Labilibaculum antarcticum: one gene and its partner. The protein of the gene in region 1 interacts with the protein of each later gene in a pairwise test. Links are inferred from orthologs where the notes say so. Each region holds a gene or a part of one and is shown in the gene's direction. Other genes may lie near its edges.

Region 1 (3,411 bases):
TTAAATGATATTGGAAGTTTATATACTGAAATGGGAGATACTCTAAAGGCAATTCGAACTTATCGTGAGGCAGTAGATTATTACAAAACGAATGGCCCAAATCATAAGACTGGGGTTTTTGAGCTGAATATGTGCGAATTATATCTTCATCATAATGATCTTACCAAAGCCAGGCATCATCTTGACAAAGGATACCTTATAGCTAAGCAGTTAAAATCGAAAAGGTTACTTCGGGATTATTACAAATATCTTTCTCTATACTATACAAAGCTTGGCGATTATAGAAGTTCAGTAAATGCTTATGAGAATCTTCAGGCATATCAGGATTCTATTTCCTCGGAACAATTGTCAAATAAAATTGATGATTTGGATTCAAGACATATTGAAGATATTAAAAATCAGGAAAATCAGATACTTCGTGCGGAAAATCAAACACAGCAGTTGGAAATAAACCGTCAATATACAATTGGTTTACTCATATTGCTTCTTTTACTGGTTGTGATATTTCTTCTCACGTTTCGATACCGAAATAATCTGAAAGACAATGAACTTTTATACCTAAGAAATCGTCTGGTAAGTCAGCACCAGGAAGAATTGATTGGAGCTATGAAAAGACTTAAGGTAAGTGAAGATAAGCTTAGAACCGCCAATGAAACTAAGGATAAAATGTTCTCCCTAATTGCTCATGATTTACGTGGTGCAATTGGAAACATCAGTAATGGATTGCGAATGATGCTTACCGATGAAGAATTGGATCTATCGGAAGAAGATAAGACCGAGTTTCTTCAATCTTTGTTTCATTCTGCTGATAATTCATTTGAATTGCTTGAAAATTTACTGTTTTGGGCGAAAAATCAAACATCTACCATATCTGCTAACTTGCAAATGGTTGATGCAAGCTCGATAATCAGCTCAAATATAAATTTATCAGCAGAGTTAGCCAAAATCAAATCCATTAGTCTAATAGCGACCGTCAATCCTTCAGTCGAAGTGTATATCGATTGGAACATGATCAATACTGTTGTTCGTAATCTGCTCTCAAATGCCATTAAATTTACCAATAAGGGAGGACTTATTGAAGTTAAATCGGAAATAGGAGAATACTTTGTTAAAATTTCTGTAATCGATAACGGTATTGGAATGATGCCAGAACAGATTGAGAATATTTACGAAGGTAAAACAACTGATGGCACTGCTAATGAGAAAGGTACAGGCTTGGGCATCACTTTGTGTAGAGATTTTTTAGTGAAAAATCATGGAGAAATGATGGTTGAAAGCGAAGTAGATAAAGGAAGTACGTTTTCTTTTATAATTCCTAGAAGGCCAATGAGTGATAAGAAATTTAGCGAATTTGTGAACAAAGAGACTTTAATTTCAGTGGTAAATAGCTAAATTTAGGTCAGATAATTCACATCTACTTAAACTAAATTCTACATAAATGAGATTATTATTGATTAGTAACTCCACAATGGCGGGAGAGGAATACTTAGACTATCCAAAAAATAACATTAAAGATTTTTTAGGCGATAAGCCGGTTAAAGCGTTATTCATTCCTTATGCAGGAGTAACTTTTTCTTTCGCCGATTACGAAGCCAAGGTAAAGGCTAAGTTGAATGAAGTGGGACATGATGTTGTTTCGATTCATCATTTTGAAGATCCGGTTAAAGCTGTTGAAGAAGCAGAAGCAATTATTGTGGGTGGTGGAAGTACTTGGAACCTGCTTCATTGGATTCATAAAAATAACCTCACTGAGGTAATCCGTAAGAAAGTGATTGGTGATAACACACCATTTATAGGGTGGAGTGCAGGCTCAAATTTGGCATGTCCAACAATTAAAACCACTAATGATATGCCAATTATCGATCCTCTGGGATTTGATGCGCTAAATTTAATTCCATTTCAGATTAATCCTCACTATTTGGATAAAAATCCCGATGGTCACGGAGGAGAGACTAGAGAAGATCGGATCAATGAATTTATGGTCGTTAATCCAGACTTGTATGTTGCTGGCTTACGCGAGGGAAGCATGTTCCTGGTCGAAAATGGAGAAATTGATTTGATTGGAAAACACAACTGTCGAATATTCAAAAATGGTGTTGAAGCATACGAATTGAGGCCAAACGATGATTTTAATTTCTTGTTGAAATAAATTTCAGAAAATATATTTAAAGCGGTTGAAATACTTTCAATCGCTTTTTTTAAATTTGAATTTTTACCTTTGTGCTCTTATAAATAAAAGCGCATTTTTCACAAAACCATTGTTAATGGATTTATTATCATCTAGTTATTTTGTTCTATTCCTAATTGTTGCAATTGGTTTTATTGTCGGAAATATTAAAATAAAAGGGATATCTCTTGATGTTTCTGCAGTCATTTTCGTTGCTCTGGTATTCGGGCATTACGGGATCACAATTCCAATTGATATCCAGAAAATAGGCTTAACAATATTTATTTTTACTATTGGAATTCAGGCTGGACCTGGTTTTTTTGAATCGTTTAAAAAGAATGGGAGAGAGTTGATTATACTTGCCTTAATTTTGGTGGGAAGTGCTTCGCTTATTACACTTCTGGTGGTTGTGTTTTTTCAAATTGATATGAATATTGCGATAGGTCTGCTTACTGGGTCATTAACCAGCACACCAGGTTTGGCTGCGGCAATTGAAAGTACTCAATCACCATTAGCTTCCATAGGCTATGGTATCGCTTATCCTTTTGGTGTAATTGCTGTGATTTTATTTGTACGATTGTATCCTAAGTTAGTTGGAGTTGATATTCAAAAAGAAGCCGCGAAATTGGAAGAAGAGGTTTTGCAACAACATCCCGAAATAGTGAATAAGAATCTGCTTGTTGAGAATGAAAATATTGTTGGGAAAAGCATCAAAGAGTTGAAGATTCGTTCAATGACTCAAGCCAATATTTCAAGAATAATGCACAATGGGGAAACCATCGTTCCTTTGCCTACAACAATTCTTGAGAAGGGAGATATTGTTAGAATAATAGGTGGTGAACAGGCGATTGAAAAGGCCAGGATTCTAATTGGGGAAGAAACAAGCGTGGAAATCCCGCTTAGCAGTGATTATGTGATTGAGTCCATTCTGGTTACCAACAAACAGGTGGTTAATAAAACACTAGGTCAATTAAATGTTTTAGCGAATTACAATGCGCGGGTTACTAGAATTAGAAGAGCTGGAATTAATATTGTCGCAAGCGACAAATCAGAAATTCGATTTGGAGATAAGTTAGTTGTGGCATGTGGAAAGGGAAATATTAATAATATTCGTCACCTGTTTGGTAACGATAGTAAAAAGTTGTCAGATACAGATTTCTTGCCCATTGCAGCAGGAATTGTACTTGGTGTTTTAGTGGGAAAATTAAAAATATCCTTTACGGATGATTTTACATTTAGCTTGG
Region 2 (3,442 bases), 1.4 Mb from region 1 along the record:
AGAATTCAATCTTTCAAAAAGCTTTGGATTTTAGAGCCGAAAAAACGACTAAGGTTGACACTTACGATGAGTTTAAAGAACTATTGGAAAGCAAAACCGGATTTTTTCTGGCTCATTGGGACGGAACAGCTGAAACAGAGGCGAAAATTCAAGCTGAGACTAAAGCAACTATTCGTTGTATTCCTTTTGAAGGAGACGGTGAAGAAGGGGTTTGTATGGTAACAGGGAAGCCTTCGCTGCAGCGAGTTGTTTTTGCAAAATCATACTAACATAAAAGTAAATTTTTTTAATGTTATCAAACAGTCATCAGTTTTCTGATGGCTGTTTTTTTGTATATTTACTTTTCATATTTAAACAAACAATCAATGAATATATTAAATACAAAAGCCGCAATTCTAGCAACAATTATGGACAAAGCTTCTTTAAAGCAAGTTGTTTGTAAAAACACCAAGGAAATATTTGAAGATTTACGAAAGGTGGTTCAGAGCTTAATCGCTGAGTATAATAATGAATTGGGAGAGGTTGATGAAAATGTTTTATTGTCTTTTGAAGACAAAGGAGAATTCGAATATCAAATTAAGATTGCATCTGATATTTTAGTATTTAGTTTGCATACCAATGTATTTCAGTTTAATAGAGATCATAATGTATGGAAGCAATCTTACGTGAAAACAAATCCTGATAATGCTTACTCGGGCATTATTAATGTTTATAATTTTTTAGCAGATTCTTTTAAATACACTCGTTATGAGGATTTAGGTTATTTGGTTGCCCGTATTTTCATTAATCGTGAGAAACATTATATTGTTGAAGGGAAAAGACAATTGGGCTTACTGCAAACCGATTTATCGCTTTCTACTGCCGATCATGATAATTTGCGTAATATTGTTGAAACAGCTATTAATTACTCCTTAAATTTCGATTTATTGGTTCCTCCATACGATACTGTGAAAATTATGTCGGTAGGTCAAATGTTCGAAAAAATTGAGAATGCAAGAATTCCAACAGGAAAACGATTGGGTTTTCAATTTAAATCTGATGATATTTAAATGAGTTTTAGTTCTGAAATTGCAGATAAGAAACTCCCAGCCAAATTCATTTTATAGTATCATTTTAGTAATATTGCAACGTTTCACCACATAGGTTTGTGAAGTGTTTATTTATGCATCAATTAAATACAAAACTAGATATGAGTACCTTAATAGATAAGTTTATACAATACGTAAAGTTTAATACCGAATCGGATACAGAAACAGGATTAACTCCCAGTACTCCAGGTCAGATGATTTTGGCTGAAGAATTGACCAAGCAATTGGAAGAAATGGGATTGGAGAATGTCAGTCTTGATGAGAATGGATATGTTATGGCTGTGCTTCCATCCAATTTGGATCATAAAGTACCTACGGTTGGTTTTGTAGCTCATATGGATACCAGTCCTGATTTTTCGGGAAAACATGTGAAGCCTCAGTTTTGGGAGAATTATGATGGTAATGATATTCTTTTGAATAAGGAACAGAACATTGTAATGAAAGTGGTTGATTTTCCAGAGCTAAAACAATACAAAGGTCAAACGATAATTACCACCGATGGAACTACTCTTTTAGGATCAGATGATAAAGCCGGTGTTGCCGAAATCATGACTGCAATTGAATATTTATCCAATCATCCGGAAATAAAACACGGTGCTGTTCATATTGGCTTTACACCTGATGAGGAAATTGGAAAAGGAGCTGATTTCTTTAATGTGAAGAAATTTGGAGCTGATTTTGCCTACACGCTTGATGGTGGTGAAATTGGAGAGTTGCAGTATGAGAATTTCAATGCTGCATTTGCAAAAATTAGCTTTAAGGGTCGCAATGTTCATCCAGGAATGGCAAAAGACAAAATGATTAACTCGATGTTGATTGCCAATGAGTTTTTGACTCGTTTACCAAAAGACGAAGTGCCTGAAAAAACGGAAGGATATGAGGGATTCTATCATCTGATTTCGATGTCGGGAAGTGTGGAGAATTCGAATCTTCAATACATTATTCGTGATTTTGACATGGATAAGTATGAGGAGAGGAAACAATTTGTACAATCTCTTTGCGATGAATTCTGTGAGAAATATGGAGAGGGAAGTGTAAGCCTTGAAATAACCAATCAGTATTACAACATGCGCGAAAAAATTGTGCCGGTAAAATACATTGTAGATATTGCTGAGGAGGCAATGAAACAAGTTGGAGTTGAGCCAATGATTATCCCAATTCGTGGCGGAACCGATGGAAGTCGCTTATCCTATATGGGTTTGCCTTGTCCGAATATTTTTGCTGGAGGTCATAACTTTCACGGAAGATTCGAATACGTTCCCGTAGAATCGATGGAAAAATCGGTAGAGGTGATTCTAAAAATTGTAGAACTGATTTCCAAGCAATAATTCAGTCATCATATAAAAATAAAGGCAATCGGTTGATTGCCTTTTTTTATTTGGTGATTATAGGTATAATATCGATTTGATAAATTAGTAGGCTACATTTTGCCGCGTGGTTTTGGTCAACTCTGGTCGCCGAGAGCATTTTGCCAATAGAAATTCCAGTTTGCCAGCAAATTTTAGATTAAAATTAACTAAAATCGATTGTGTAAATTAATGGGTTATTCTTCCGTTAATCTTTCAAAAATCCGACCACCTAGAAACATGGCTTTTAAAATCGGATGAATCTCTTTTCCCAAATCGGTAAGGCTGTATTCAACCTTAGGCGGAACTTCAGGATAAAGCTTACGGATCACCAAACCATCTTCTTCTAATTCTTTTAGATTTTTACTGAGCATTCGATCGCTGATATCTGGTAACAGTTTCACTAATTCATTGTATCGTTTGGTACCCTGCATCAAATGCAAAATGATGGTTGCTTTTCGCTTTCCCTTAACGTAATTGATGAATGTATCGATGGGACAATCTCCTTTTTTCAAAATAAAAAAGTTTTTTACGTGTTGATAATCAGTAATTCCGAACAAAATGTTAGTAGCCAACCAAAGTGTAAGTTCTTGATTCTTAACTAAAAAGCTTGTAGCTTCGTTGCAAGATAAGAATTAAATTAGGATAAGATATGGATACTAAAGCAGAATTTAAAGCACTTCGTATTTACGAAGAAGATGGAAAATTTATTAGAAGAATTGAAAAACGGAAAATCGAAGATCTTCCGGAAGGAGATGTAATTGTGAAAGTGAAGTATTCTTCTTTGAATTTTAAAGATGCACTTTCGGTTACCGGAAACAAGGGAGTAACAAGAAAATACCCTCATACACCAGGTATTGATGCTGCCGGAGTTGTGGAGCATTCGGAAAGTGATAAATTTAAAGTGGGCGACCAAGTGATTGTGACCAGCTACGATTTGGGCATGAATAGCGATGGTGGTTTTGCTGAATACATTCGAGTGCCGGAAGCATGGGTAGTTGCCTTGCC

What was found. Proteins that work in one complex are often made in the same cells at the same time.
Region 2: the proteins of pepE (region 1) and pepT interact in binary tests that used the Escherichia coli proteins (3 or more experiments, as listed by UniProt). The link is inferred for Labilibaculum antarcticum from one-to-one orthologs.

What each region holds. Positions count from the first base shown.
Region 1 is NZ_AP018042.1:2,286,704-2,290,114, reverse strand. The notes cover bases 455-3,293. They hold pepE (dipeptidase PepE), read left to right. Parts: upstream 455-1,438; coding sequence 1,439-2,149; downstream 2,150-3,293. Other genes in these bases: ALGA_RS08985 (aspartate:alanine exchanger family transporter), read left to right, coding at 2,265-3,293; ALGA_RS08995 (tetratricopeptide repeat-containing sensor histidine kinase), read left to right, coding at 455-1,392. Outside these bases: more of ALGA_RS08995, read left to right, coding at 1-454; more of ALGA_RS08985, read left to right, coding at 3,294-3,411. UniProt on the Escherichia coli protein: Hydrolyzes dipeptides containing N-terminal aspartate residues. May play a role in allowing the cell to use peptide aspartate to spare carbon otherwise required for the synthesis of the aspartate family of amino acids.
Region 2 is NZ_AP018042.1:874,018-877,459, reverse strand. The notes cover bases 433-3,302. They hold pepT (peptidase T), read left to right. Parts: upstream 433-1,189; coding sequence 1,190-2,416; downstream 2,417-3,302. Other genes in these bases: ALGA_RS03160 (YhdH/YhfP family quinone oxidoreductase), read left to right, coding at 3,087-3,302; ALGA_RS03165 (winged helix-turn-helix transcriptional regulator), read right to left, coding at 2,632-2,949; ALGA_RS03175 (hypothetical protein), read left to right, coding at 433-1,049. Outside these bases: proS (proline--tRNA ligase), read left to right, coding at 1-269; more of ALGA_RS03175, read left to right, coding at 366-432; more of ALGA_RS03160, read left to right, coding at 3,303-3,442. UniProt on the Escherichia coli protein: Cleaves the N-terminal amino acid of tripeptides.